Regions from separate parts of the Planococcus sp. VCh962 genome, predicted to be linked through region 1. Evidence: riboswitches for the same ligand, from Rfam matches in the RefSeq annotation. Region 1 holds a riboswitch; each other region holds the start of a gene.

The links. A riboswitch is a leader RNA that binds a small molecule or an ion and turns the genes downstream of it on or off. The one in region 1 is predicted to bind S-adenosylmethionine.
Region 2: another riboswitch for S-adenosylmethionine. It lies ahead of AC3AQ9_RS16225 (methionine ABC transporter ATP-binding protein); the one in region 1 lies ahead of mtnK (S-methyl-5-thioribose kinase).
Region 3: another riboswitch for S-adenosylmethionine. It lies ahead of AC3AQ9_RS09215 (O-acetylhomoserine aminocarboxypropyltransferase/cysteine synthase family protein); the one in region 1 lies ahead of mtnK (S-methyl-5-thioribose kinase).
Region 4: another riboswitch for S-adenosylmethionine. It lies ahead of ssuE (NADPH-dependent FMN reductase); the one in region 1 lies ahead of mtnK (S-methyl-5-thioribose kinase).

What each region holds. Positions count from the first base shown of each region.
Region 1 covers NZ_JBYLHS010000003.1:128,318-136,013, forward strand. Annotated here, with positions in the region: gene AC3AQ9_RS11845 (2-hydroxy-3-keto-5-methylthiopentenyl-1-phosphate phosphatase) at 1-235, opposite strand, end outside; gene mtnW (2,3-diketo-5-methylthiopentyl-1-phosphate enolase) at 241-1,455, opposite strand; SAM riboswitch class I at 1,529-1,637, opposite strand; SAM riboswitch class I at 1,805-1,959, shown strand; gene mtnK (S-methyl-5-thioribose kinase) at 2,033-3,223, shown strand; gene mtnA (S-methyl-5-thioribose-1-phosphate isomerase) at 3,220-4,281, shown strand; gene AC3AQ9_RS11865 (O-methyltransferase) at 4,439-5,326, opposite strand; gene AC3AQ9_RS11870 (dihydrofolate reductase family protein) at 5,526-6,062, opposite strand; gene AC3AQ9_RS11875 (cbb3-type cytochrome c oxidase subunit I) at 6,443-6,835, shown strand; gene AC3AQ9_RS11880 (EAL domain-containing protein) at 6,968-7,696, shown strand, end outside.
Region 2 covers NZ_JBYLHS010000007.1:52,162-59,857, forward strand. Annotated here, with positions in the region: gene AC3AQ9_RS16210 (dicarboxylate/amino acid:cation symporter) at 1-652, opposite strand, end outside; gene AC3AQ9_RS16215 (MetQ/NlpA family ABC transporter substrate-binding protein) at 946-1,764, opposite strand; gene AC3AQ9_RS16220 (methionine ABC transporter permease) at 1,805-2,473, opposite strand; gene AC3AQ9_RS16225 (methionine ABC transporter ATP-binding protein) at 2,466-3,491, opposite strand; SAM riboswitch class I at 3,575-3,679, opposite strand; gene AC3AQ9_RS16230 (thioredoxin family protein) at 3,818-4,123, opposite strand; gene AC3AQ9_RS16235 (hypothetical protein) at 4,129-4,467, opposite strand; gene gcvH (glycine cleavage system protein GcvH) at 4,604-4,984, opposite strand; gene AC3AQ9_RS16245 (arsenate reductase family protein) at 5,063-5,416, opposite strand; gene AC3AQ9_RS16250 (acyl-CoA dehydrogenase FadE) at 5,509-7,290, opposite strand; gene AC3AQ9_RS16255 (acetyl-CoA C-acetyltransferase) at 7,570-7,696, opposite strand, start outside.
Region 3 covers NZ_JBYLHS010000002.1:380,328-388,023, reverse strand. Annotated here, with positions in the region: gene AC3AQ9_RS09240 (M20 family metallopeptidase) at 1-729, opposite strand, end outside; gene AC3AQ9_RS09235 (MetQ/NlpA family ABC transporter substrate-binding protein) at 818-1,657, opposite strand; gene AC3AQ9_RS09230 (methionine ABC transporter permease) at 1,737-2,387, opposite strand; gene AC3AQ9_RS09225 (methionine ABC transporter ATP-binding protein) at 2,377-3,408, opposite strand; SAM riboswitch class I at 3,547-3,660, opposite strand; gene AC3AQ9_RS09220 (glycerol-3-phosphate acyltransferase) at 3,788-4,429, opposite strand; SAM riboswitch class I at 4,561-4,676, shown strand; gene AC3AQ9_RS09215 (O-acetylhomoserine aminocarboxypropyltransferase/cysteine synthase family protein) at 4,779-6,068, shown strand; gene metX (homoserine O-acetyltransferase MetX) at 6,081-7,094, shown strand; gene AC3AQ9_RS09205 (hypothetical protein) at 7,315-7,696, shown strand, end outside.
Region 4 covers NZ_JBYLHS010000002.1:434,113-441,808, reverse strand. Annotated here, with positions in the region: gene AC3AQ9_RS09525 (hypothetical protein) at 178-447, shown strand; gene AC3AQ9_RS09520 (hypothetical protein) at 774-1,343, shown strand; gene AC3AQ9_RS09515 (MGDG synthase family glycosyltransferase) at 1,344-2,456, shown strand; gene AC3AQ9_RS09510 (DedA family protein) at 2,474-3,088, shown strand; SAM riboswitch class I at 3,096-3,203, shown strand; gene ssuE (NADPH-dependent FMN reductase) at 3,310-3,870, shown strand; gene dacB (D-alanyl-D-alanine carboxypeptidase/D-alanyl-D-alanine endopeptidase) at 4,069-5,568, shown strand; gene AC3AQ9_RS09495 (gamma-glutamyl-gamma-aminobutyrate hydrolase family protein) at 5,844-6,566, shown strand; gene AC3AQ9_RS09490 (dipeptidase) at 6,567-7,592, shown strand; gene AC3AQ9_RS09485 (class I SAM-dependent methyltransferase) at 7,540-7,696, shown strand, end outside.

The DNA.
Region 1 (7,696 bases):
AGCCGTCACGGATTTGTGCCTGCTCGAGCACATAGCGGATAATGTCCTCTTTTTTCGATGATGGCAGCAGCGAGAACATCTTTGCCACGCCTTCTTTTATAGAAATCCGTTGGGCCAGGATGTCGTCTTTAACCGGTTCCCAGCCGGATGGATTGAATTTTTTCATGATTGCGATGATGTTGTCGTTGTTGGTGACGGTGCCATCAAAATCGCAGAAAATTACTGGTTTACTCAACATGCTTACCCCCATATTGCCAATGCTGTTTTTAATTCTTCATGCTGTTCGGAAGCGTCGGCGAGTGTTGTTTTGCTCAGAATGGCATCAACTGCCTGGCGGAATGCTTTTCCGCCTCCCACTGCACCGTCCGGGTGGCCGTGCACACCGCCTCCGGCATTGATGATGCTGTCGATCCCGAAATCGTTGATCAATAATGGCACCAGCCCAGGATGGATACCTGCAGAAGGCACCGGGAAGCTCCGCTTTAATGGGCCATCCTTTACCAATTCCTCGCCGAGTGCCAGTGCCTGCGCCTTTTCAAGTGCAACACTGCCGTAAGGGGAAGGGAACAAAGAAAAGTCAGCGCCTGCGTAGCGGACCAGTTTTCCAAGTGCTAGAGAGCTAGCCAGCCCGTAAAAGTTCGAAGAAGTGAAAGCACCGCTGAACGCTGGATGGGCCATGAGCGGCAACCGGATATCCGGGTCTTCTGCCAGCTCCTGCAGAACATCAAGTCCGTATGCATGGACATTGAACAGCAGCGCATCCGCACCAAGTTCGCGCGCTTTTTTCGCCTTGTCCCGCAAGTTCGAAGTACGCCCCGATAAATTCACTGCATAAAGCGTCCGGTGCCCGGTTTCTTCAAAGACCTGCTGTAAGACGTTCTTCCCGGTCGTAATCCGCTGTTCAAAAGGCGTCAGCGGATTGTCAAAGAGGATTTCATCATCTTTTACCAAATCCACTCCGCCAAGCGCCTGCTGGCGGAGCTGTGAAGCGAGGAAATTCAAGTCGCGGCCAATGACGCCTTTGAAGATACTCATGACAAGCGGCCGTCCGTCTACTCCGAGTAATCCCCGAATGCCGTCGATGCCGAACCGCGGTCCGGGAAAATGGGCAAGCAATTGCTCATCAAACTCCAAATCGAGCAGCTTAACTTCCCCATCCAGCGATAATTTGCCGAAAACGGTAGTTAAAATCGCCGGCAAATCCGCCGAAAAATTAGCGTTTGGGTATGAAATCTTCACCACCGCTTTGATTTCATCCGGCTTTAGCGGATGCGGGGAATCTTCAAATTCCGTTACCGAAACAACATTTCCTTTATGCTGCTTTAATTGCTGCTGTTCCAATAATGGCAAGTCGGTCCATGATCCGATTGTGAGGCCAAGGGCGATTCCTTCGGCCTTTTTCCCGAATGAACCGGCTTTGCCGTATAACTGGTAAGTCGCTGTCAAATTGCTCACTGCGTTCACGCTCCTGTTAAAAATCAAAATAAAAAACCTCTTCAAACAAGAAGAGGTTAATAGGCTTAACAACTTCTTATTTCTCAGCCGCATCAATCGGCTGCAAGAATTAGCACCGTGTCCGTTATGGACCGGTTGCCGGGTATCATAGGGCTTGTCCCTCCACCTGCTCTGAATAAGAATGTGTATTCAATTGGATTAATAAAGAAATTAATGTTGATTATTTCATGCCTTAAACTTTCTGTCAATAAATATTCGCAAAATTATTTGTAGTGAAAAAAGTTATTGACAGTCAATTCTGAACCGTGATAGGATTCTTTTCAAACAGCATACAGTTACTCAAATAGTACTCTTATCAAGAGCAGGCAGAGGGATATTGGCCCTATGACGCCCAGCAACCGACCGTAATACCTTCGTGAGAAGGGGCGCTTTTGCGCCGGAATGCAGATTCCGCAAGGCACGGTGCTAATTCCATCAGAAATGACCATTTCTGAAAGATAAGAGGCATGGAATCTATCATTCTAGGCCTCTTTCTTGCGGAAAGAGGCTTTTTCTATTGACCCGGAAAGGTAGATGAATGATGACCATAGCATCCAAACAATACGAAGCATTAACATTAGAAAGAGCCATTGCAATGGCTCAGAGCCTATATCCATTCCCTGAAGGGGCCGAACTTGTATGCCGCGAAATCGGCGATGGCAACTTGAATTACGTGTTCCAGATCAAAGATCAGAAAAGCGGAAAGGGCCTGATCATCAAACAAGCCTTGCCGTATGCGAAAGTTGTCGGGGAAAGCTGGCCGCTGACTTTAAAACGCGCAACAATTGAAGCGAACGCTCTTCAAAAACACGGAGAATTTGCACCTGGGCTTGTACCATTCGTTTATGCAACCGATGAAGAACTTGCGATTACCGTGATGGAAGACTTGTCTCACTTGACGATTGCGCGCGATGGACTGATCCAGGGTGCGGCATATTCAAGACTGTCGGAAGACATCGGTGAATATTTGGCGCGTACGCTGTTCCATACTTCCGATTTCGCACTGCACCCGTTCGAGAAAAAGCGCTTAGTGGCCGAGTACTCCAACCCGGAACTGTGCAAAATCACAGAAGACCTTATTTTCACTGACCCGTTTTTCAATAACGACACCAATAATTACGAACCGGAGCTGCAGCCGACTGTCGAAGCTATCTGGAAAAACGGTCCTTTGAAACTTGAAGCGGCAAAGCTGAAGTTCAGCTTTTTGACGGAAGCGGAAGCACTATTGCATGGTGACCTCCATACCGGCAGTATTTTCGCCAGTGAATCGGAAACGAAAGTCATCGACCCGGAGTTTGCTTTTTATGGTCCGATCGGCTTTGACGTCGGCTTGTTTCTCGCAAACTTGATTGTCCAGTCGCTTACACGAAGCGGCGAAGAACGCCAAGTGATCGTGAACCACATCGAACGCACATGGAAAGTTTTCTCAACCCAGTTCTCAGAGCTTTGGGATCAGAAGGGCATTGAAGCATTCAAAGAAACGGCGGGCTATAAAGAGTTTGTACTGGAAAAGATTTTCCGTGACACACTTGGCTTTGCCGGCTGTGAATTGATCCGCCGCACAATCGGCCTGGCACACGTCAAAGACCTGGACGGCATTGAAGATGCGGAACTGCGAATCGGTTTAAAGAAACAAGCTTTACAAACTGGCGAAGCGTTGATTTTAAAACGTTCCGAGTTAGGCTCAATAGATGCAGTAACCGGTCTGCTTGAGGAGTTGGAGCAATGACCATTCCTTTATCAATTGCCTGGACAGACGGGCAGTTGGTCATCTTAGATCAACAGAAACTGCCACATGAAATCGACTATATAACACTTGAGACAATCGAAGATGTCTACGAAGCCATCTTCACGCTGAAAGTGCGCGGCGCACCGGCCATCGGCATTGCCGCCGCATACGGCTTAGCCCTTGCAGCGCAGCGCCATAACGCTGGAACGCTGGAAACATTCCTGCATGATGTCCGTAAAAAGGCAGTTTATCTCGGAGAGTCACGCCCAACAGCGGTCAATTTGATGTGGGCGCTTGATCGGCTGCTTGAAAAGGTTCAGAAAGCTGAAACTGTAGCAGGCGGAAAAGCACTGCTCATCCAAGAAGCGGTACGCATCCATCAGGAAGATGAAGCTTCTTGCCGGCAAATCGGCGAATATGCCTTGTCGCTATTGGAAGGGCATAAACGGGTTATGACCATCTGCAATGCCGGCTCGATCGCCACGGCGAAATACGGAACAGCATTGGCGCCGTTTCATCTTGGAAGCGAGCGCGGCCGTCAATTTGAAGTGTTTGCATGTGAGACCCGACCGGTATTCCAAGGTTCGCGGCTGACCGTCTGGGAGCTCCAGCAGTCAGGAGTGGATGTCACACTCATCACCGATAGTATGGCGGCCCACACCATTGGAGCAAAAGACATCGAAGCCATTATCGTCGGTGCAGACCGCATTGCGGCGAACGGCGATACCGCCAACAAAATTGGAACACTTAATCTGGCAATTCTCGCTGATGCTTACGGGATTCCGTTTTATGTAGCGGCACCCGCATCAACATTTGACCTCACTATTGAAAGCGGGACAGAAATACCGATTGAAGAACGAAAATCGGAAGAAATCACCCATATCGGAAACCGCCCGGTGGCACCTCTGGGCACCAAAGTATTCAATCCGGCTTTTGACGTGACCCCGTCCCGCTTTATCACCGCAATCATTACTGAAAAAGGGATCATCAAACCCGATTACCATCAAAACATTCCTGGAGTTCTCAACTTGTATGCAGGAAAAGGAGAAAAATCATGAAAAATTTCTAACGATAGGACAGAAAGCTATAGCTAGAAATTTCCCAAATAGCCGTTAATTTTTAGAGTAGCAAAATGAACAACGCTGCCAACAGTTTATGACAAGCTAAAAAGAACCGATTCAGTAAATCGGTTCTTTTCTTATATCCAACGGTCTTTCACAAATAACACAAAATGGATTTCTCTATCCAATAGGTAAAGACTGTTTCAGGACTTAGTTTTTCGTACTCCTTCAGCTTCAGGTACATATCCAGTCCGTCCGAAACGTCATGCCATAAATCCATAAAGGCGAAATCAAAATGCCCTTCAGCCATGCGAGTTTGTGCATATTCAAAAGCATCCGCTTTAATGATGTTGATTTTGTGGGCATTTTTGAATTGCGGAAGAATATGCCTTTTAAATAAACGGATAACGTTCTCGTTACTATCGACAATGGTAACGCTGTCCACATTATCTTTTTCTGAAACCATATAGGCATAATAACCAAGCCCCAGACCAAATGTAAGCACCTTGCCAAAAGCCTGCTCAATCGGTTCTTTCATTGTTTCAATTTCATTTGGTGTGATGGTCATCCAAACCCGGCCATTTTCCAGGACAGCCGGAAACGGGAATTCCGTTTCAAAAAAGCCGACTTGCGGAATCTGCCTGCCTTCCTTTGTTCTGATGATATCGTTGCTGACAAACCCTTCAAAAGGCTTATATTTCTCATACGTTAATTCGCTGTTGCCAATTTGTATCCGTGGTATTTTGATGTTTTGGTAATAGGGATTATTGGCGTAGTCAGAGGCTTTAAACATATGGAGCATCTTATTGAAATAGTTGTGGAATAAGGCTTTGTCTTCAGGATTGTCGACAATATCAAGCCCGAAAGCGGCAGCGAGTATCACGGCAAAGGCATATTCAGAAGACACTCCGGCACTGACTATCTCATCCATTTCTTCTTGGCTAATAAAGTCTGGTGCATTGTTCAAATAATTGCTCAGCAAGGCAAATACTTTGTAATTGTCTTGTTTTATTTTCTCATCCATTTGATGATTGCGTTCCATCTTCTCACCTGATTTAAAATTATTTATTGTTTTCTTCAGGCCCACTTATATAAGGCGCTTAGTTATCATTTAACCAGAACAAAAAAATTTTCTCTAATCATTTGCTGAAAGTGCAGATTTCCATGTGTTCTTGCCAATACAAAAAGACTGCTGGTCAACGAAACATCGAGCAGTCCTTTACTATTCTTTTCGAATGCTTCTATTTATCAGGCACGTAGCTCGAGATGACTACTCCGGAATCGGTAGTCCGGCTGTCTGTCAGCATGAATTTCTTCTGATCCATCCCTTCTCTAAACAAGCGCTTGCCTTCGCCCAGCACAAGAGGGAATGTTAGCAGATGCAATTCATCGATCAAGTCATGCTCTATTAGCTTCTCAACCAAAGTTCCACTTCCATAAACCAGCAATTTCTGTTTCGCTTTCTTTAAATTTGCAATCTCTTCTGCAGCATTTTCTTTAATGAACGTTGCATTCCATTCCGCTTCAGTTAAGGTTGTCGTTGCGACATATTTGGCCATTTCGTTTATCCGATGGGCAAATCCTTCTTCATCTTCCCTCTCTGGCCAGCGTGCTGCAAATTCCTCATAGGTGATCCGTCCAAGCAATAAAGAATCGCTCGCAAAAAGCAAATCCAACTCGAACTTGGCAATTTCATCGTTCCAGTAAGGGGCGGTCCAGGAAGGCGATTCCATGACTCCGTCCAGCGTCACATACATCGACACGACAATTTTCCCCATATGAACAGCTCCTTTTTGTCGGCTTTAAAGAAACAGCAGATAATAATGTATAGATTCTCCACTGGCAAAAGAATTCCTTTATTTTGAGAGGTGCAATTGGATAGAAAACAGGCCAATATACTGTTAAAATTAATAGAGGAAAACAATTTTGAATTTTCCGAATTAAATATAGAGAGAACAGGGAAATTTGATTTCCAAAAATAAATATGTGAAGAAATTCAAACTAATCAATATGGCTAAGCCACCTGTAAGAAACCAGCCATTGAAAGGAGGTATGGCTTTCCCTTGCTCGACAAAAAAGTGTGAACCGCGGCGTGACTCCAAGGACAGCGTTGTATTTCGTAGAAGCTATGGTTGATGCGAAAGGAGTCTGGAGTAAGATGGGCACTGCTTTTATTAAAGTAGCCGCTGTTTATCTGTTGATCGGTCTTTCTTTAGGGATTTATATGGGGATAGCCGAAAGATTCGAATTTACCCCTGTACACGCCCATATCAATTTGGTTGGCTGGGCTACTATGGGGATATTCGGGCTAATCTATAGCGCTTTTCCAAGAGCAGGAAACAGTGCGTTAGGCAAAACTCATTTTTGGCTCCACAATATCGGAGCACTGCTTTTATTGGGAGGCATGACTCTGTTTTCCATTGGAGAAGCAGGGACAGCCTTACCAATTGCCATTATTGGAGCACTGACCGTAATAGCTGCCACTTTAGTATTTATCGTGAATCTGTTCCGGAATGTTAAAGCACATGAAGCTTTCAGAAGAAATGAATAAAGAAAACAAGTTAATTGGAGACACTTTATTTCCCAGGAAATAAAGTGTCTTTTTCCTTTTAGAAGGAATTTCCTTTTCTATCTATTGCTAATCGAGTAGACTTTATTTAACAGGAAAAGGGAGGACTACCGAATGCAATGCAAAAATTGCTCCGTAACGGAGTTGAAGTTTGAGATTAAGGTGGAAGGCGAATCCAATCTGTCGGCATTGCCGCAAATATTTGACCATATGGAAAGGCGAGGCATTTCTGTGAAAGCGAAAAAGCAGGGGCTTATCGTTCCTGAATCCGGCGCAAAAGAATTTATGGATTTCTGCCGGCACTTTATGGAACTTGAACAAGTCACGTTCAGAGTTAATACCGAAGTTTGGAAGCCGTTTGCCGAAATTGAAACGGTGATGGATATGCAATGGATCGATGAAGTGATCCAGAAAGAATTGCTCACGTGCCATTACCAGCCGATCATCGATGCCACTGGGAAGATTTTTGCCTATGAAATGCTGGCTCGTTTCCAAAACGAGGATGGTTCGGTCATCTATCCAAGTGAGATCTTTCCCGCTGCCAAAAACCGGGGGCGCCTGTACGCGCTTGACCGGGTTTGCCGAATGACCGCGGTTAAATATGCTGCAGCTTTAATAGATGTAAAAGCATTTATAAATTTTATCCCGACTTCAATTTATTCCCCGGAATTTTGTCTGCGTTCTACTACGGGTTTGGCAAAACAATTGGGTGTGAACCCGGAGCAGCTGGTATTTGAAGTGGTCGAAACTGAAAAGGTGGAAGACTTGGAGCATTTGAAGACCATCCTGGCGTATTATAAAGAAAAAGGATTTGAATATGCACTTGATGATGTTGGGGAAGGC
Region 2 (7,696 bases), on a different contig from region 1:
GAATCAATAACATGACCCAATGGAGAATAATAATCATAACGAAAACCACTGCAAAAAGTGTTAAAATTTTAGCGACCGCGCCGCCATACGCCATATTTGCGAAAATACCGAAAATGTGGAATGGCAATAACGGAATGATGACATATTTGATAGTTTTTTCAATAATCGCCTGGAATTCTTCAAAAAACGAAATCATTGTTTTGCTTCCAGTTGAAGCCATCCCGATTCCCAGTAGAAATGCCAGAATAAGTGCTGACATTACGCCGAATACAGGCGGCATTTCTAAAACGATAAATGATGTGGCTAAAGCATTTTCCGGATCATCGATCCCACTCATCGAACCGGCTTTCATAAAGTTCGGAAGTATGCTAGTTGCAGCGAAAAACGCCAGAATCCCTGCTACGATTGTAGATGCATAGGCAAAGAATGTAGCAAGGCCGAGCAATTTTCCTGATCCTTTACCAAGCTGGGCAATACCAGGAGCGATAAACCCGAGGATGATTAAAGGTACGATGAAATTAAGAAAATTACCAAAAAGCGATGTAAATGTGGCAAATATCCGAGCCATCCACTCTGGCGCAAATGATCCAACCAATACTCCTAAAGCGATAGCTACGATAATCCTCGGTAAAAGACCGAATTTAATCTTCATGATGTGTCCTCCCTAGATGAACAACTGTTTTTTTAATATTATATAAAACTATCACATTGGTCCAGTAATTAGAATAGATTCATTAATACGCGGAATTTTTTTATTATTTCGACAAAATAATAATTAATTATTTTGCTTGCGCCGACCGTGTTGGATATAATCAAGCGGTTTCTCCTCTGCAACAGATTCACTACTAAACTTAGCAAAGAAGCCCAAAATAAAAAACTGCAGCCCTTCTCGATCAGTTCGAGTCGGCCTGCAGTTTCATAATATGCTTTTTTACATTTAAGAAATTAGTCGACAGGTACTACTGACCCGCCCCACTCTTCTAAGATGAAGTCTTGGATTTCCTGTGATTTCAGGGTTTCGACTAATGCTTTGATATTTTCGCTGTCTTCATCGCCTTTATTAACTGCGATGATATTGACGTAAGGAGATTCTGAACTTTCAAGTGCAATGGAATCTTCCAACGGGTTCAAACCGGCATCGATTGCATAGTTCGAGTTGATCAACAACGCATCGCCTTCGCCAGCTTCATATAATTGAACCATCAATGCTGCTTCATAGTTCGCATCAAACTCAAGATTTTTAGGGTTTTCCACAATATCCTTCACTTCAGCAGCTGTTTTGTCTATGCCATCTGCCAGTTTGATCAAGCCTTGAGCTTCCAACATTGATAAAATACGGCCATGGTCGGCCACCGAGTTGCTCATTAGGATTGTTGCGCCTTCAGGAAGCTCTTCCAATGAAGCATATTTCTGAGAATAAACACCGATCGGTTCGATGTGGATTCCGCCTGCATTTTCAAAATCGTAGCCAAATTCTTTCTTTTGTGACTCCAAGTAAGGAACGTGCTGGAAATAGTTCGCATCGATTTCCCCTGCTTCTAAATCCTGGTTTGGCAAAATGTAATCTTGGTATGTTTCAATTTCCAATTCAATTCCTTGTTCTTCAAGCAGCGGCTGTGCCTGTTCCAAAATAATCGCGTGAGGTACGTTTGAAGCACCCACTTTTAATGTGCTTGACTCTTCTTCACTTGCTCCGCCGTTGCCGCTTCCGCAGCCAGCAAGTACAAGCGCTGTCAATAATGACCCAGTTAATAATTTTTTCATCTAACTAATCCCCTTTTTCTATATTTTTATAGTTGAGCTGCTAGCGTTTATCTGATTTAGTAGTCAATCGGTCACCAATAAATTGGATTGCGAAGACGATGATCAAAATCAAGATAGTCGCCATCAGCGTAACATCTTCCCGGCTTCTCTGGAAGCCATCAAGGAACGCGAGTGTTCCTAAGCCGCCGGCACCAATAATTCCGGCCATGGCAGTGTATCCAACCAATGCAATCGCTGTAACTGTAATACCCGAAATCAACGCCGGTTTGGATTCCGGCAACAGCACTTTGCGGATAATCGTCCATGTTGTCGCTCCCATTGAACGCGCAGCTTCGATGACCCCTTTGTCAATTTCCTTCAATGCAATCAATACCATACGCGCATAAAATGGAGCTGCTCCAATGATCAAAGCAGGCAAGGCTGCATTCGGCCCACGGATTGTGCCGATAAGAAATTTCGTAAAAGGAATTAGCAAAATAATTAAAATGATGAATGGAATGGAACGGAAAATGTTGACGAATGCCCCTGTCAGCCAATTGACAACACTGTTAGCCCATAATTGCTTTGGTGCCGTCAAAAATAGGACAATTCCCAAAACCAATCCGATGACAAATGTGAAAAATGTCGACATAGCAGTCATGTACAATGTTTCGAGCGTGGCTTCCCACATGCTGTCCCAGTCGACGTTCGGGAATAATGACTCAATCATTTGCCATCACCTCCGTCTGGACATTCTCTGCATTTAAGAAAGCGAGCGCTTCCGATATCTCTTGTTGTGAACCTTTCATTTGTAAAACCAATGTTCCGTAAGCTCCTCGCTGCGTGTGCGATATATTTCCTTGCACAATATTGATATCAACAGGGAACTTCCGGATTAGCTTAGTCAAAATAGGCTGTTCGGTTTGTTCACCGACAAAAATCAATTTTACTAGTTCGCCAGTTGGATAGAGTTCCCGCAGATGTTTGATCGTTTCGTTCGAATCTTCCGTATCGGTTACTTGAGCGACAAAACGCTTTGTAATTTGCTGTTTCGGTGCCTGGAAGACATTCAAGACATCCCCCAGTTCGACGACGCGTCCGCCTTCCATAACCGCCACACGATGGCAAATTTTACGGATAACATGCATTTCATGTGTAATAAGGACAATAGTAAGTCCTAAACGCTTATTGATATCGACCAATAGCTCTAAAATTGAATCCGTCGTCTGTGGATCGAGTGCTGAAGTTGCTTCATCACAAAGCAGCACTTCAGGTTCATTAGCCAGCGCCCGGGCAATGCCGACACGCTGTTTCTGACCACCCGACAGCTGGGACGGATAGGCATGTTCTCTTCCTGTAAGGCCTACCAGCTCTACTAATTCCTGGACGCGTGCATCGCGCTTGTTTTTTGGAACCCCTGCAATTTCAAGCGGAAATTCAATGTTTTCTTTTATGGTGCGTGACCACAAAAGGTTGAAATGCTGGAAAATCATACTGACTTTCTGGCGTGCCTTCCGCAGCTCTTTTCCTGTGCTTGCCGAGATATCTTGGCCATTAATCGTTACAGTTCCTGAACTAGGCTTTTCCAATCCATTCAACAAACGGATCAATGTACTTTTGCCTGCCCCACTATAGCCGATAATGCCAAAAATTTCACCGGATGAAATCGACAGGTCGACATGGTCGACAGCTGTTAAAGTGCCTTTTCCCGTGTCGAAAACCTTCGACAGTTCTTTTAATTCAATCATCCTTTTACAACTCCTAATCCAAAATAAAAACCCTTCTGCGCAGAACTGAGCAGAAGGGTGACCGTGAAAACACGAAAACCGCTCTCTCATCTCCCAGAACCTTCGTTCCGTGTGATTTGGCACCATTTCATTTTCATGACGGTTGCCGGGCTTCATAGGGCACTTCCCTCCACCACTCTAAATAAGAGTTACGATATGAAATTATTGTTCAGAGATTCAATTTACCATGCTCGACATTTTTCGTCAATACATATGTTGAATTAATCATCTTTGCCTTATTCCCAGCGGCTGAAGCGGTGTATCAAAGAGCCTTTCTTTTGTCCAACTTACAGAGACCTTAATTTCTCGTATATATAAGGGACCGACTGGAAGGCGTATATCTTTTCCTTCAGCTGGCCATTTTCTGTAATGAGCAGGCACGGCACACTTTCTACCTTGTATAATTCGGCAATTTCTTGAACATAATTCAAATTTGCTTTGCCCATCGGCATACCTGGAAGGAGCTCTTTTACGACATCCATCATTTTAGAAGCAACTTGGCATGTTCCGCACATCGGTGTATATAAATAATAAGCGGCAATTGACTTTGTATTTTTTTCTTTCAGCCATTCTTTATGTGTCCATTCTTTCATCTATTTCATCCCTCGGTTAATAACTTATTGACTTGAATATTTGCTGAAATCAGCACATCCAGTAAAATCCGGATCGGTGTCGCTGCAACTTCCTTGTAACTGCGGTTGATATAAAAATGCCGGGCTTCAGGAAATTCGCGTTTGACCAGTTTTCGCAACTGTTCACCTGATTTGTCCGCATCTACCAATATGATGATATCTAAGCCTTCATAAGGCAGCAATATCTCTTCAAGCCTCGATGCACTAACTGTACCATTTGTGCAAAGAATCGTCACGGGTTCTGCAATAAGCGGCGCTATTCGGGTTTTATCACTGAGCCCTTCAACAACGATTACTTTATCCATAAGTCAACACCTCGCTGATATATGATGAAAGATAAGGGGGAACGGCTGCTTTCCACTGATTCAGCCGGTAACTTCAGATTTTATAAACTCACCCGGCTAGCAAAAAAAGCGCCAAGTAATAGGCGCTTTTAAAATATTACTCGTTGATCATTTCCTGATATTGTTCAGCTGTCATCAAATCACTGATTTCAGCTTCTTCTGGAGATTCGATTACCACCATCCAAGCATTTTCGTAAGGAGATTCGTTTACGAATTCCGGACTGTCTTCAAGCTCAGCATTGACTTCAATCACGCGTCCGCTAATAGGCGCATAAAGTTCTGAAACAGTTTTAACTGATTCAACGCTGCCAAAAGGCTCATTTCTTTTCAGTTCATCTCCAACTTGCGGCAATTCTACGAAAACGATATCGCCAAGTTCAGCTTGTGCAAAATGCGTAATACCAATACGGGCTGTGCCGCCTTCAACTTTAACCCATTCATGCTCTTTAGAATAACGAAGTTCTTGTGGTGTGCTCATCGAAAACCCTCCAAATTATGTAGTGTACTCAATTTCAGTTTGACATAATACCCATAGAATTACAAGATTTCACTGTTATCACTTCCAAGTATTTTCAAACTCTTCCTCTTTAAAGCCCAGTGTTACTTTTTTCCCGTCCCAAGCTAACGGACGTTTGACAAGCATTCCATCTGATGACAGCAGTGCTAGCTGCTGATCTTCAGGCATTTCCTTCAATTTATCTTTTAGTCCCAGTTCCCGGTACTTCATGCCGCTTGTATTAAAAAACTTCTTTAATTCAAGTCCGCTTTTTTCATAAATTTCGCGAAGTTCAATGGGGGATGGCGGTTTTTCAGCAATATTAACTTCATTATATTCGATCTCATTTTGATCGAGCCATTTTTTTGCTTTTCGGCAAGTTGTGCATTTCGGATATGCATAATATGTAATCATTTAAAAACCTCCTTTTAACCAAGCTTACCAAAATTAGTACCCTTGGTCGATGTAAAAAACGCAGCCCGAAGACTGCGTTTTTGAAGAAGGCATCAAACTACATATTTCTCTGCTTCCACTAATTTAACAGCTGCTTCTCGTTTTTTAGCTATCACGTTATATGGGGTAGAACGCGTCAGTTTCCGCAGTGCCGAAAGCATCATGCGCTGATTGTCGCCTTCCACAGCTGCAAGCAAAGTTTCTTTTGCATCTTTTTCAATCTTATCGAAGGCTTCCTGGCAGTAAATCTGCGTATACAGCAATTTTTGCTGCGCTTTTTCTTCGCCGGATGCTGCAATCGCTTTTTCTGTGCGGAGCACTGCGGATTCCATCGCAAAGACGTTGCTGACGATATCAGCGATGTTTACAAGCACTTCCTGTTCTTGTTCAATCTTTGCACCATAAGTCTGTGCCGCCAGTCCAGCTGCAAGCAAAGCAATTTTCTTGGAGTTTCTCACCAAGTATTTTTCCTGTGCCAACGCTTCTGTTCCAATTTCTTCCGGCATCATCATGAGCAATTCCTCTTGCAATTGCTGGGCATGCTGCAATAACGGAAGTTCACCTTTCATTGCTTTGCGCAGCAAGGTGCCAGGAACCAGCAAACGGTTGATTTCATTTGTTCCTTCAAAAATCCGGTTGATGCGGGAATCCCGGTAAGCGCGCTCAATCTCGTACTCCTGCATGAATCCGTATCCGCCATGCAGCTGAACGCCTTCGTCAACAATATAATCCAGTGTTTCGGTGCCAAAGAATTTATTCATCGAACATTCCACTGCAAATTCTGCAATCGAATCTGCCACCAATTTCCCGTTGGCATGCTCTTCTTCTGTAAAGCCGCTCATGCGGTCTTCAAAAAGGCCGACTGTGCGGTAGACCGAACTTTCAAGAGCATACAATTGAGAAGCCATTGTACCCAATTTTTCACGGGTTAAGTTGAATGAGGAAATTGGCGTTTTAAACTGTTGCCGTTGATTCGTGTAAGGAATCGTAATTTCCAGTGCACGTTTTGAACCTCCGATTGTGCCTACTCCCAATTTGTAGCGGCCGATGTTCAAGATATTAAAAGCAATAATATGGCCGCGCCCTGCTTCACCCAATAAGTTTTCGACAGGTACTTGAGCATCCTGCAAGACTAATGTACGAGTAGAAGATGACTTGATCCCCATTTTCTTTTCTTCCGGTCCAACAGAAACTCCATCATATGCTCGTTCCACGATAAATGCCGAGAATTTCTCGCCGTCTATTTTTGCATAAACGATGAATACATCAGCGAAGCCAGCGTTTGTAATCCATTGTTTTTCGCCGTTTAAGACATAATGAGTGCCTGCTTCATTTAACTTAGCTACAGTTTTGGCTCCCAAAGCATCTGACCCTGAGCTTGGCTCTGTAAGGGCATAGGCAGCGATCAATTCGCCTGTCGCTAGACGCGGCAAGTATTTTTGTTTTTGTTCTTCATTTCCAAAAAGAACGATCGGCAATGATCCAATGCCCACATGGGCTCCGTGAGTAATCGAGAACCCTCCCGCCTTTGACATCTTTTCCGCAATCAAAGCGGAAGCGATTTTATCAAGGCCAAGGCCACCGTACTGCTCCGGTACATCAGCACCGAGTAGCCCGATTTCTCCAGCTGTTTTCAATAAACGCACCGAATGCTCAAATTCGTGGTTTTCTAATTTTTCAACCACAGGCAATACTTCCGTATTCACAAAATCCTCCGTCGTTTTAGCGATCATTTTTTGTTCTTCGGTAAAGTCCTCCGGTGTGAATACGCGGGATAAATCTGCGTCTTCGATTAAGAAACTGCCGCCTTTGATTAACGTCTTAGATTCTGCCATTTTTTATTCCTCCTGGTTTATGGTTAGGTTATATTGAAATGCATAAATTTTTTAATCGATATTCCGCAAAACAGCTTCGCTTGCCGCGGGCGTGACATTAGCCGAAGCCTGCGAGGCTAAGTCTTTACGACGAGCTTGCGCAGGCGCGTCCACGGGCTAGGCGAAGCAAGAAGACAGGCGTTCTTTGCCTGGCTACTTGCGAAAGCCATGCCCAAAGCGGCCTAAGCGGCCTAAGCGGTATACAAAAAGCCATTTCTTCAATTCGACTTACTCAATAATTTACAGCATTTCAAACACGCCTGCTGCGCCCATGCCACCGCCGATGCACATGGTCACCACGCCGAATTGTTTTCCTTGGCGCTTTAATTCACTCATCATCTTCAGCGTCAGAATAGATCCTGTTGCT
Region 3 (7,696 bases), on a different contig from region 1:
GCGGGCAGAAGCATATTCCGGGATGATGTTCGGTGCATCGCCACCGTGTGTGATGATGCCATGGATACGGGCATCTGACGGCAATTGCTGGCGAAGCGCGTTGATGCCATTGAATAGCTGAAGAACAGCGTCCAATGCATTGATGCCTTCTTCCGGCGAAGCAGCAGCATGTGCCGGCTTGCCGTAAAAATGAAAATCAAGCGGATCAACAGCTAATGAAGGAGTGGTAACCGCAGATTTCCCTGATGGGTGAATCATCAACGCCGCGTCAATGCCTTGAAGCAAACCGTGTTTCACAAAGCTTCCTTTGGCACTGCCATTCGGACCGCCTTCTTCAGCAGGAGTCCCCAGAACCACAACACGTCCGCCAGTAGCCGGGAAGGTTTCCGCCAGCGCGATTGCTGCGGCAACACTGGCCGTGCCGATGATGTTATGGCCGCATGCATGGCCAATTCCAGGCAAAGCGTCGTATTCGGCCAAATAGGCGATTGTCGGGCCGGGAAGCGGGCTTTCCTTGCTGGCAAAAAAGGCTGTCTCATGGCCGGCAACACTTGTCTCCACCTTAAAACCGGCATCTTCAAGCAATTCAACCAGCGTGGCGCTGGCGAAGAATTCTTCATTGCCAATTTCCGGTTTGGCATGGATCGCTTGGCTTGTCGCGATATATTCCTCGCGTTTGGAATTGATGGACTGGGAAATGGTTAACGCTGCTTCTTTGATAGCTGTCATTGATTTTCCTCCTCAAAATTTACTGGGCACTATTATAGAATCAACCGAGCATTCAGCGGAATGAAGCCCCGCTGATTGAAGTTTCTCTTTATTGATAATCCACTAGCTCTTCTACAGGGACAAATGTCGGAATCTGGGCGCCTTTTGTATGTTCAATAATGAAATCTGCTGTATCTTCCTGTTGGTATAATTCAACGATTTTCAAGAAATCAGGATCATCAGCGTTTTCTTTGCTGGCAGCAATTAAGTTGATATAAGGCGCCGCTGTTTCACTTTCACGGGCAATCGGGTCTTCTGTCGGATTCAATCCTGCGTCAACCGCAACGCCGTTGTTGATGATGGAAGCAGCTACATCCGGCATAGCGCGTGGTGTCTGACCTGATACCATTGGAACCAGCTCGATTTTTTTGGGGTTTTCAATAATGTCATCCGCTGTTCCAGTCAATCCAGCATCTTCAGAAAGTTTGATCAATCCAGCCTCTTGCAATAGCAATAATCCGCGTCCCATATTTGTTGCTTCATTTGGCAAAGCAATTTGAGCACCTTCTGGAAGTTCGTCAATGGACTTGTACTTTTCTGAGTAAAGGCCCATCGGTGCAATAACTGTTGAACCGATGGGTACGATGTCAATATTATGTTCTGCAACAAATTCATCGAAATAGGAAATGGTTTGGAAAGCATTCAAATCCAATTCTCCTTCGGCAAGCGCCATGTTAGGAGCGACATAATCCGAAAACGTAACGATTTCAATGTCAATTCCTTCTTTTGCAGCTTTTTCCGCTACATAATCCCAGATTGTCGTGTCCGAACCACTGATGCCAAGTGTGACTTTTCTGTTTCCATCAGCACTTTCTTCATCGCCGCCTCCGCACGCTGCTAGGATCAAAGCCACCAAGGCCAGTAATAAAAGGGATGTAATTTTCTTCATGTTGTTATTCCTCCAATAGTTGTTTGTTTTAATATTGTTTGGCAATCAATTAAAATTTCACACATGCTGCCTGCAATTTTTAACTTCTTCTGACCCGTTTTGATAAGACGTTGCCAAACGATTGGACGCCTTGCACAAGGACAACAAGAATGGCAACGGTGATGAACATGACTAATGTGTCAAAGCGCTGGTATCCATAGGTAATCGCTAAATCTCCGAGACCGCCGCCACCGATTGCACCAGCCATAGCGGATGCCCCGATTAAACCGACAATTGCAATGGTCAGGGCCAGCACCAGTGAACTTAATGCTTCCGGGATTAAAAAGCGGAAGATGATCTGGGCTGGCGAAGCGCCCATTGCCTGAGCGGCTTCGATAACGCCTTTATCGACTTCTAAGAGCGAGTTCTCGATCAGCCGTGCAATATAAGGGCCAGCGTAAAAGACGAGAGGGACAATGGCAGCGGCTGTTCCGATGGATGTGCCAACGATCAGCCGGGTCAGTGGAATAATGGCAACCATCAAAATGATAAACGGCACGGACCGGAAAATATTGATGATGACATTCAGTACTTTTGAAACCGATTCGTTTTCCAATAAATGCCCTTTGCGGGTGACAACCAGCAAAATGCCAAGCGGGAATCCAATGATCAATGAAAAGAAAAAGGAAGCTCCCGTCATATAAACCGTTTCCCAAAGGGCCTCTAAAATTTGTTCGTTATCAATTAGCATAGTTTGCTACCTCCTCAACCTTGACTGTGTCGCTCCGGATAGCTTTTAAGGCCTGCTGGATTTCAACAGGAGGACCAGAAAACTCTACAATCAGATTGCCGTAAGGCGAGCCTTGCAGTTCTGTAATATTGCCGAACAGCACATTGAGATCCAAATTGAATTCGCGGGAAACTCTCGACATCAATGGCTGTCCGACCGCAGATCCGGTAAATTGGATGCGGTAAATCGCATGGCTGCGATTAGGATCCTGAATCTGGTTAAGCAATGATTCTGGGAGTTCATCGTTCATCACTGACCGGACAAACCTTTGGGTAGTGGGATGTTGCGGTTTAGTGAATACGTCGAATACGCTTCCTTGTTCAATCACTTTTCCTGCTTCGAGAACAGCCACTTTATCACAGATTTCACGAATAACACCCATTTCATGCGTAATCAATAATATAGTGATATTGTATTCACGATTGACGCGCCGGAGTAATTCCAGAATGGATTGCGTCGTCTGCGGATCAAGGGCTGACGTTGCTTCATCACATAAGAGAACAGAAGGATTAGTGGCAAGTGCGCGGGCAATGCCAATACGCTGTTTCTGTCCACCCGAGAGCTGGTCCGGATACTTTTCAGCCTGGTCAGCAAGGCCAACAAAGTCCAGCAGATCTTTGACTTGCTCTTTGATCTTGTTTTTTGGCGTTTTCGCTAAAATAAGCGGCATGGCTACATTGTGGAAAACGGTCTTCGAATTCAGCAAATTAAAGTGCTGGAAAATCATTCCGATGTCTTTCCGTGTTTCCCGTATTTCTTTGCTGGATAAAGTAGATATGTCTTTGCCGTGTATTAAAACCCGGCCGGTTGTTGGCCGTTCCAGCAAATTGACCGTTCGGATCAATGAACTTTTGCCGGCGCCGCTGAACCCGATGACGCCATATATTTCACCGGTTTCGACAGTTAAATCAATCCCGTTCAATGCATGGATTTCCTGTTTGCCGGACTGGTAGGTTTTTGCAACCCTTTCAAATTGAATCATCTGTCTGCCTCCTCTTGCTGTGGGAATTCTGCAAATCTTGTTGCGTACTTTTCTATCTTTCCTAATTATTGAACGAAAAAAAGCCTTCTTTTTTCTTATCGACAAGAAAAAAGAAGGCTTCGGCATGAAACCATCTCGCTCTCATCTTCCAAATGCAAAATCGCATTTGCAGGAGTTAGCACAGTTTTCGCATATAGCGAATCCGCTGCTGAAACGTCAAAGGGCCTGTCCCTCGGTTTCTCTGGATAAGAAAGTGATGTACGTTATTCGATTTGTAATGTTTACTTTATTGCGAAATAACGAATAAGTCAAGGGGATTTGCAATAAAAATTTAACTTAATACAGAAAAATATGAGTTGACCCAAGAGCGGCGGGCATCTTAGGCGGAGCCGGCCGGTTTTTTCCGGAAAACAGAAGAGACCTTATTTTCTGTTCCATTTTTAATGCGTGCGATGTTTTCGAGATGCTTCCAGAGCGCCATGGCAAACAAGGCGAAGGCTGTTACTAAAGGCCATAACCCTTCAGCCGGCCAGTAGGCGATGGCAAAAAACATGCCGTATAATACGAGAACTCCGACCACCAAATAGTCGGTAGCCAGCGCTGCCAGCACAAGCAGCAGCCCGCCGGCCAGGCCAAGCTTCCAATCAAGGGCTAACATGACGCCGATGACAGAAGCCGTTCCTTTTCCGCCATCAAAGTTCATATAGAACGGAAAGTTATGGCCGAAAATGACACCGGCTCCTGCGAAGAACAGCAGCATCCAAACCATTTCATCAGGGAAAGAAGAGCCGCTCAGCAACAAGCGGAAACCTGCCACAACAGCCGCTCCTTTAAGAATATCAAGAAAAGCTACCAGTGCTCCATATTTCCAGCCGAGAACAATGGCTGCATTTGATGCTCCTGAATTTTTGACGCCTTCTTTTTTGACATTTACGCCGGACAGCAGCTGGGCAGCAATAGAACCATGCAGACAGCCGATCAAATAACCTAAAATAAGTGCAAGTGCAATCCATACAATCATTATTGTTCACCTCTATTACTGTAAACGTATAAAAAAGTAATAGGTTTCAAAATCTTTTGAAAAAATGCACTTGACAAAATTATTTGTTTTATTTTATACTTCTCAACATGATGGAAAACTAAATCTGAATACTCTTATCAAGAGAGGCGGAGGGAATAGGCCCTATGATGCCCGGCAACCAACAAGCGACGCTTGGAAAGGTGCTAAATCCTACAGATCCGGGACGACGGGATCTGGCAGATGAGAGGAGGCAATCCGTATATGACGGCCCTCTTCTTAAGTGAAGGGGGCTTTTTTCTATTCCTCCTCAACCATGGTTTCCATCAAAAAAACCTTAGGAGGAAACAAAATGACAAACTTTAAACCTGAAACGCTTTTATTGCATGGGGCACAGCAACCGGATCCAGTAACTGGAGCCAGAGGGGTAGCCATCCATAAAACGACTTCTTATGTGTTTAAAAATACGGAGCATGCCCAGAATTTATTCGGGTTAAAAGAAACAGGAAATATTTACTCACGCATCATGAACCCGACGGTTGACGTTTTTGAACAGCGCGTGGCGCTTCTTGAAGGCGGAACAGCAGCGGTAGCTTTATCTTCAGGAATGGCAGCCATTGCTTTTTCTGTCCTGAACATAGCAGAAGCAGGCGATGAAATTGTGGCGGACGCCAATCTTTACGGCGGTACATACAGTCTTTTTGCCAACACATTGCCGCGTTATGGCATCACCGTTAAATTCGTGGATGGCACGAATCCGGAAAACTTCCGTGGAGCCATTACAGATAAGACAAAAGCGATTTTTGGGGAAATCATCGGAAATCCGAGCTTGAATGTCTTTGATGTTGAAGCAGTGGCAAATATTGCCCATGAGAATCAAATTCCTTTATTGATTGACAACACCTTCGCTTCACCATACGGAAGCAACCCGATTGAATTCGGCGCTGACGTTGTCATCCATTCTGCGACAAAGTGGATTGGCGGACATGGGACAACTATCGGCGGTGTCGTTGTAGATGGCGGGAAATTCAACTGGAACAATCCAAAGTTCCCGAACTATACGCAGCCGGATGAAAGCTATCATGGCATCCGCTTCGGCATCGATGTGGAAGGTGTATCTTTCGCGACTAAGCTGCGTGTCCAATTGCTGCGTGATTTCGGTCCGACATTAAGTGCCGAAAGTGCTCACGCGTTTTTACAGGGACTGGAAACTTTGCATTTGCGTATTCCACGCCACAACAGCAATGCCCGTATTGTAGCCGAATACTTGAAAAACCATCCTCAAGTGGAATGGGTTAATTACATCGGTTTTGAAGATCATCCGTCTCATCAATTGGCACAGAAATACTTAAAAGACGGATACGGTTCGATTGTCAATTTTGGCGTCAAAGGCGGACGCGAAGCTGGACGCAAAGTGATTGACAGCGTTGCGTTATGGTCCCATGTAGCAAATGTCGGAGATGCGAAATCGCTGATCATTCATCCGGCCTCAACAACGCATCAGCAGCTGAAAAAAGAAGAACTGGAATTATCAGGCGTTACAGAAGAATTGATCCGCTTATCGGTAGGATTGGAAAATCCGGAAGATTTGATTGCCGACCTTGAACAAGCCATTCAGGCAGCGGTACTCGAGAACGTATAGGAGGCGACGGAAATGACGACAGTATCCATAGGAACACTGACCCTGGAGTCGACGGAAATCTTGCATAACGTAGAGCTTGCCTACGAACGATGTGGCAAAAAAGATGCTCCTGTGATTCTCGTCTGCCATGCCTTAACCGGTGATCAATTTGCAGTCGGCAATGCTGAAAATCCGGGCTGGTGGTCAGGATTGATCGGACCAGGGAAAGCCGTGGATACAAACGTTTTTCAAGTCATTACGTTTAATGTGCTGGGTGGCTGCAACGGATCAACAGGGCCAATGTCCATCAACCCGGAAACCGGTAAGCCATACCGTGCTTCGTTTCCGGACCTTACCATCCGTGATATGGTGCGGGCAGAGTATAAGGCGCTAAAGGAATTAGGAATCACTCATCTGACAGCGGTCCTCGGGGGATCGCTGGGCGGCATGAAGGCGCTGGAATGGGGACATTTATACCCGGACTTTGTGGATGCTATTCTTCCGCTCGCTGTTACACCGGCATACAGTGATTATGGAGTAGCTTTTAATTGGCTTGGCATTCAAGCGATAGAGAATGATGCGTTTTTCAATAATGGAAATTATGCGGATTCCTCTGAACTGAAAGGCTTTGAATTGGCGCGCATGGCCGCAATGGTTACTTACCGAAGCGGCAACCTGTTTGATCAAAGGTTTCGGCGCTGTTCCAATGAGGGACGCTTTGAAGTGGAATCTTATCTCGATTATCAAGGGAAAAAATTGGCTAGGCGTTTTGATGCCAATAGTTACTTGACCTTGCTGAAAGCGATGAATACCCATGATGTATCAAAAGAAAGAATAGAAGTGGAAATCTTTTCTTTATCCTTTACAAAAGACTTGCTGTATCCGAGTGAGCAATTGATCCCTTGGCTTCAAGGGCTGCCGAATGCCTCTTGGGAAATCGTTGAAACGCAATTTGGACACGATGGTTTTCTCGTGGAATTTGAGAAATGGAGCAACCATATCAAAAAGAAATTGAATCATTTAGTAGTTCCCCAACTCATGCCTTAGCATGAGTTTTTTCTTTTTTGAGAGAATCGGTTTTATATGATTCTCTTTAATGCGACAATTTTAAAATGAAAATTTAACATTTTTAAATGGAATAGGCTACCAGAATGAAAAGAGATCAGCTGCAGGGCGATGAAAAATTTTGGAATATAATAACAATGAGCATTTAATGTGGTACCATTAAATCAGCAGTGAATAATATTGAACAAGGGAGAGAAGCCCTGTGCATGAAGAGTCGACGAAACAGCTCCTGAAAAAAGTTAAGAAGCATAAAAAATGGACAGAAGGCATATTTGTAAATCCGATTTATTGGATGGTGAATGGCAAGCCTTATTACATGGCTGGATTCACTAAAAACAATGCGTCTGTTGCAACTGCTTATGTGACCCCAGGTGAAGAAGACCGCGACGAAGCGCTGGAAGCTCAACGCCATTTAGCTCTTTTCGGTGATTTGAGCAATAATATTTTCAATATTGGCATGGATTATTTGAAAATAAACGCAGCATATTTTACAAAACCGTTAAGCATCCCTGTTGCTACACAGGATTCAGCTGTTTTAGAAGGAAGAGAAGCTTTTGCAGAGCTATGGAAGATACAGCAGAACC
Region 4 (7,696 bases), on a different contig from region 1:
TCAAGATTATTGCCCGGGAAATAGCGTTTCAAAATACGCATACAGAAGGGCTTATTTCAGTAGGATGAGCGTTCTTGCAAGGTATTTTCAGTATTGCAGAATTCAAGTCATACAGACCTTTGCAAAACTCATTTTCTGCTATACTGGCCTTAACAGGAATGAGCAGGAGGCGATGGGATGAGGCATGTCTGGAAGTTGAAGTACGGATCGCACACTATTCAGGTAGAGAAAACCTTATCAAGTGAAAAGCTTTTTGTGGATGGCGTTCTGCAGGATGAACAACTGGGTTTTCGTTGGAGTTCACGGCTGTTCGGAAAAGTGAAAAATGATGAAGGTGAGACTGAAGACATCAAAGTCTCGATCGGTTTACTCCTTCTTAAAGTGCAATGCCGGATTTTTGTCGGGGAACGGCTTGTCCATTCGACGGATATCCAGTGGGAAGGCTGAAAATTAAAGCGGGTGTATGAAGAGAGGCAGAACATGCCTCTCTTTTTTTCATTTTATGCTCTATTTCAAGCCGATTATGCCCAACTCTGTCTGCTTTATGCCCAACTAGCAAAGTAATATGCCCAACTTCGGCTCAAATATGCCCAACTGCCATTTCCCACTGCTAAATCCCTTCTCTTTATTAATAAAATCGCCTAGAAAGCTCTACACCTCAAGTCTTATGAATAAAAAGTCCTGCGCCCGATGTCGCGTATTTCTCCTGAAGCTAAAATAGAGACAAGTAAAAATGCAGGGCTGCTAATAGCGGCTGATAAGGAGTTGGAATAATGGAGGTCTATATTGTATTTACCGATACAAAAACTCCGCTGTCTAAAATAATCAAAACTTATACCCGGCACACCTACAGCCATGTATCATTGTCCTTTAATCAGGAGCTGAACGAAGTATATAGTTTTGGAAGGAAAAATGCCGATAATGCATTCAGCGGCGGTTTCGTGAAAGAGGACTTGCAGAGCTGCCTGTTTCAGCGGGCACAATGTGCAGTTTTCAAATGCGGGGTGACGGCAGATGGATTTTCTGCGATGCAAGCATTCGTCCGGCAGATGGAATGCCGTCATGAACAGTATAAATACAATTTGGCCGGCTTGTTTGGAGTTGCGCTGAAGACGGCTTTTGAAAGAGAAAAAGCTTTCTTCTGTTCTCAATTTGTGGCGGAGGTGCTGCAAAGCGGCGGTGTCCATGTTTCTTCAAAACCGGCCTGCCTGACGATGCCTGGAGATATATACGGTGCTGAAGAGCTGGAATTCGTCTACAGTGGAGCGATGAAAAATTTTCCGTTTTTTATGTCCAACCCGATGTCTTCAAAAAAAGAAGTACAATTAGCGGAGGTGTTTTGAATGAAGAAAATATTGGTTTTTTCGCTTCTCAACAGCATGCCTTCAGGCCATCACCAGGTTGCCGATGCAGTCTGTGAATATATATCCAGCCATTCAAGCGACATCGAATGCAAAAAATTGGATTTACTGAGTGAATGGAACGCGAAAGCCGAAACAACAACCGTTAAAGCTTATTTGCATTGGATTCGCAAGTCACCTCATTCTTATGGCTGGGTCTACCGGAAATTTGCCTTACAATCGAAGGAAAAACATTCTGCGACATATTTTGACTGGCTATTTATGAAGAAAGTTGAAGCAATCATCGCGGCAGAAAAGCCGGATTTAATTGTTTGTACACACGGGTTTCCTTCTTTCTTTATCAATAAACTAAAAGAACAGGGAAGATGTCCAGTACCTTGCCTTAATATTTATACTGACTTTTTTATAAACAATATTTGGGGCAGAAGCCATATTGAGTTCCATTTCGCGGCGACCGAGATGATGAAAGATAAACTGCAAAATGATTATCAAATTCCCGCAGAGCGTATATTTGTCACCGGCATTCCTGTCAGCGAAAATTTTCAGGCGCGTTACAGCAAGGAAAAGAAGAAAGCAGTGACGGTTTTAGTTTCGGGGGGAAGCACCGGGCTTTCTACAATTGTCGATCAGTTTAAAGGTGAGCTCGATAGCAGCAAGTGGAAGATATTAGTTCTTTGCGGAACCAATAAGCGGCTTCGTGAACAAATCGCAGCGCTGAACAATCCGGCAATAACACCGCTTTCCTATATTTCTTCAAAAGAAGAAATGAACCGGCTTTATGATGAAGCGGATGCATTGATAACCAAACCCGGCGGAGTAACAATCAGTGAAGCACTGACAAAAGAATTGCCGATCTTTTTATCTGCTCCTCTTCCAGGACAGGAAGAAATCAATCTAAATTATTTAACCAGGAAAAATCTCGTTTTCACTTTACCGGGCAACAGCAGTCTATTGGATTTTATCGCAAGCACGTTGGAAGACGAAAAACTGACCCGCAATTACAATTCAGCGGTCCAGGCATACAAAAAGTCGCTCATACTGACAGGATCTAGTGAGATAGTGGAAACAATCGAACAAATGCTGATCAGCAGCTGACAAGGAGAGTGGAAAACATGGCAGAACAGCTGTTGGTGTTTCTTGAGAGTATAGGGATGGCCGGTTTGTTTGCGGCCATGTTTTTTGAAGGGGCATCTCTTCCTTTTCCTGGAGTGGCAATGGTTATTGCTTACGGAGGATTGCTGAATCCGAGTATGGCAGCCGCAGCTCTTCTTTCCGCTGCTTTAGCGGTGACTTACAGCGGAGCTAGTCTGATACCATATTATCTTGGCAAAACCATGCACACGATGCTGCAAAAGAAATTCCATAAGGGCCTGCAGCGCGCTGGTCATTTGTTCGGGCGTTATGGCATCTGGAGCATTGCATTGTCCCGGCCGTTCGGCATTGGAAACTACATTTCGTATGTAGCCGGAATGAGCCGTATAGGCATCGGCAAATATTTATTGCTTACATTTTTAGGCATTTATCCATGGTGTTTAACCATGCTCTGTTTGGGCGTGTATGTCAACGGCAATTATGAGGCATTTCAGAGTTTATACAGTAGCCATCAGCTTTATCTAACTATTGGAGCTGCTTTGGTGCTTGGCGCTGTTTTTCTGGTTTATTCAAAATTTCGGAAAGCAAATCCTTTTGTTGACAAAAATAATTCCGAGTATTATGATAAACATTAATTAAATAACCTTATCCAGAGAAGCCGAGGGACTGGCCCATTGACGCTTCAGCAACCTCTGACATTTGTCAGGAAGGTGCTAAATCCAGCAGGAATTTATTCTTGGGAGATAAGAACAGGACGGATTACATCAGCCTTCTTTTCTCTTAATATGAGAAAAGAAGGCTTTTTGTTTCCTGCAGTTGCACAGTGCATATTTCGGCAAAAGAAAGGAAGATTACAATGAGTGATATTGTTGTTTTATCAGGAAGCCCTTCAGAAGATTCCAGATCAGATTTGGTATTGAAGTATTTAGGAGGATTAATAACAGAACGCGGTTTTTCTGTAACCCATTTGTCCATAAGAGACGTGCCGCAAAATGATTTGTTTTTAGGGAATTACAAGAGCCCGGCAATAGCTGAAATCAGTACATTGATCCATGGAGCAAAAGGTGTCATTGTCGGCTCCCCTGTTTATAAAGCTGCCTATTCCGGGGTCCTTAAGACGCTGATCGACCTTTTGCCGCAGGATGTTCTGCAGGATACGCCAGTGCTTCCGCTGATGACTGGAGGAAGTTCCGCCCATCTACTGGCGCTTGAATATACGTTGAAGCCTTTACTCGCTACTTTAAAAGCCCAAAATCTAAAAGGCGTTTATCTGGTGGACAGCCAAATAGACAAATCCAATCCGCAGAATCCGATTATCGATAAAGAAGTAGAGCAGCGCATCAAAAAACAGCTCGATTACTTTACTGAAATTATTGGCAGACGTTCCTCCATACCAGATGTAGAGCAGGAAATATAAATTAAAAAGAGTGGATAGCTACTATGCTTTCCACTCTTTTTAATTGATTGAAACAGCAATTTTATTGATATCAAATGGATAATATTACTATTAAAGATAAAAATTCTATGTTCATTGATTCATTTGTATAAAAATCGGAATATTCTTTCTTTTGATGTGATACGCTTCTGTTATTACACAATTGGAGGAGATGGGATAGTGGAAAAGAAGCAGTGTTGGAAATGGGGAGTTCTGTTATTTTTGGCGGCGATATTGGTTTTTTCACCAATTCAATGGAGCAATACCAAGCAGTCGGCGGGAGCGGATGAAGATTATGCCGGGCTGGTAAGTGAAATTAATAACATATTGCAGGATGGGCGGCTGGATGGAGCGACTACTGGTGTCAGTATTCGAAAAGCTGATTCTGGGGAAGTAATTTACGACCACTTCGGTGATGTCCGCCTGAAACCGGCATCGAATACGAAATTGTTCAGCAGCATGGCTGCACTTGAAACGCTTGGGGAAGATTATCAGTTCACTACAGAAATACATACAGACGGAAAGCTTAAAGGGAAGGTCCTGCATGGCAACTTGTATTTGAAAGGCAAAGGAGATCCGACTTTGCTGCAGGAAGATTTTGAGCAGTTAGCTGCTGAATTGAAAAGCCAAGGCATCCAGAAAGTGAAAGGTGGTTTAATCGGCGATGATACGTGGTATGACGGCGAGCGTTTGTCAGAAGACATCACTTGGAAAGATGAGATCTACTATTACGGTGCACAAGTATCTGCACTCACTGCTTCACCAAATGAAGACTATGACGCTGGGTCAGTCATTGTGGAAGTCAATTCCGGAGATGCAGAAGGAAGCGAAACAAAAGTGACGCTCACACCGCATACGGATTATGTAAACATCATCAATAAAACAACAACCGTGCCAGCGGGACAAAAGAAGACCGTTTCCATCACACGTGACCATGGGACGAACGATATTGTGATTGAAGGGGAAATGCCGCTTGGAGGATCGCGTACACGCGAGTGGATCGCAGTATCAGAGCCTGCCGGTTATGCGCTTGATTTGTTTGAAAATGCATTGTTGGCTCAGGGCATTCAGTTGACCGGCAACCACGGTCTAGAGATGGGAGAAACTCCAGAAGGCACCACAATGCTCGCTGAGCGGAAATCCATGCCGTTGCGTGATCTTTTCATTCCATTTATGAAGTTAAGCAATAATGGGCATGCCGAAATTTTAGCGAAAGAGATGGGACAGGTGGTAGCCGGTGAAGGCAGCTGGGATGCCGGACTTAAAATAGTTGAAGAAGTAGCGGCCGATTTGGGAGTAAACACCAACACCATTCAATTGCGCGACGCTTCAGGCATGTCCCATGTGAATTTGGTTCCAGCCAATGAGATATCCCAATTGCTTTATGCGGCCCAGCCAAAAGATTGGTATGATACTTTTTTAACTTCACTTCCGGTAGCCGGTGCAGCGGATCGGATGGTTGGAGGAACACTTCGCAACCGGATGAAAACAGGGGATGCGACAGGGAATGTCACAGCTAAAACGGGAAGCCTGACAGCAGTTTCGTCGTTGTCGGGATATGCAACGACGAAAGAAGGAGAAAAGTTGATCTTTTCGATTGTCATCAACAACGATTTAACAATCGTTACGCCGATTGAAGATGCAATCGCTGCAGCAATTGCGGCATATGATGGAGAATAACTGATACAGGCCTCGAAAAGTAAGTTTCTTTTCGGGGCTTTTACTGATTTGGAGAAAAACAGAATAGCCTTGCGGAACCATTTATAGGAGTTGGACTGAAGAAGGATTTTTTAGATGCAGCAGCGAGTGCTTCGTCGCAAAAACTTGTCTGCGGCAAATAAAGCTGTTTTGCGGAATAATAACAGCTACAAATTTTTCATTCAGCCTCTCTAGCAATTTCCTTGTTAATTCTGTATGTTTAAGATATTCAGACAATAAATTGGGGGGAATTACATATGAAACCGATCATCGGCGTTACTTCATCAAGAGAGTTAGGCAAAGAAAAATACCATATTCAACTGGCGGATACTGAAGCGATCCTGCAGGCGGGCGGGTTGCCGATCATGCTTCCGCATTTGAGAGAAGAAACAGATATAGACCGGATAGCTGAGCGCATTGATGGATTGTTTGCAGCTGGTGGCTATGATGTCGATCCAACTCTTTTCGGGGAAGAGCCCCATCCGAATCTGGGAACCGTTATTCCTTCAAGGGACGCTTTTGAACTGGCGCTGATCCAGAAAGTGCTGGAACTTGGCAAACCGATTTTAGGGATTTGCCGGGGAGCACAGATTTTGAATGTGGCAGTGGGAGGCGATATGTATCAGGATATTCCCGCGCAAATGGAAGGCAATATGCTCCAGCATCAGCAGAAGGCACCAGTGGAACATGGCAGCCATTTTGTTCATGTAAAGGAAGATTCTTTGTTGCACCGTTTGACAGGATCTGAAAAGTTGAGAGTCAACAGCCGCCATCATCAAGCAAATCGGCATGTGCCTGATTCATTTCTGGTCAGCGGAACAGCAAGCGACGGCGTAATAGAAGCAATCGAAAGCAAGGCGCATCATTTTGTGCTGGGGCTGCAATGGCATCCGGAAAATATGGCGATTGCATCCGATGTGCCTTCGCAGAAAATTTTCAAGGGATTTATTGAAGCTTGCCTGGAAGAAGGGGATGAATAAATGAAAATCATCGATACCCATTGTGATGCTTTGCTGAAATTACAGTTGGCTAAAAGAGGAAGTTTGTTTCAGCAGGAGCCGCTGAGTTTTATAGATTCTGAAGCGCTGGATACAAATTTCCAGCGCCTCCATGCAGGCGGCGTAAAAGTTCAGTTTTTCGCTGTTTTCCTTTATCCGGATTTGCCATCAGATGAAAAATGGCAGCACGCTCTGGAGCAAGTGGATTTATTCTATACAGATGTTCTCGGTAAAAACCCGGCGATGAAACATATCAAAAAATGGGAAGACATCGACCGCTTAAAAGACAATGAAATTGGGGCAGTTTTAACGCTTGAAGGAGCGGATGCATTCGGCAATGACTTGATGAAGCTGCGTCAATTATACCGCTTGGGTGTGCTGTCAATCGGATTGACGTGGAATAACGCCAATTTATGCGCAGACGGCGCAGGAGAACCGCGTGGAGGCGGGTTGACGCTGCTAGGGAAAGAAGTGGTGCGCCTGAACAATGAACACCGGGTTTTCACGGATGTTTCCCATCTATCCGTAAAAGGCTTTTGGGATGTTATGGAGCTTGCCGATTATCCGATGGCCAGCCATTCCAATGCGCGGGCGCTCCGTGATCATCCGCGCAACTTGGACGACGATCAGGCAAAAGCGATGTTTGCAAAGAACGGATTGATTGACGTGGTATTTTGCCTGGACTTCATTAAAGAAGATACATCCAAGGTTACCATTCCGGATTTGATCAAGCACATCGACCATTTCTGTGGACTGGGCGGTGTCAGGAATATCGGAATTGGTTCCGATTTTGACGGCATCGGTGCGTATATAGAAGATCTGGAGAATGCTTCGAAATTCCAGAATCTCATCAATGAATTGCAAAAGCATTATTCGGAAGAGGAAGTTGCCGGTTTCGCCTATCGGAACTTTTTGGAGCACCGGCCTGGCATTCAACAAACAGGAGGGGTAAATAATGGAGGAACAAGTGAAGGACAAAGTGAAGTCGGTATTTGGCAAAAACGCTGATAAATATGTAACAAGCGATATTCATGCGAAAGGAGATGATCTTCCGCTCCTAGCTGAGTGGCTGCAGCCGGAAAAGACATGGACCATCCTGGATATTGCAACAG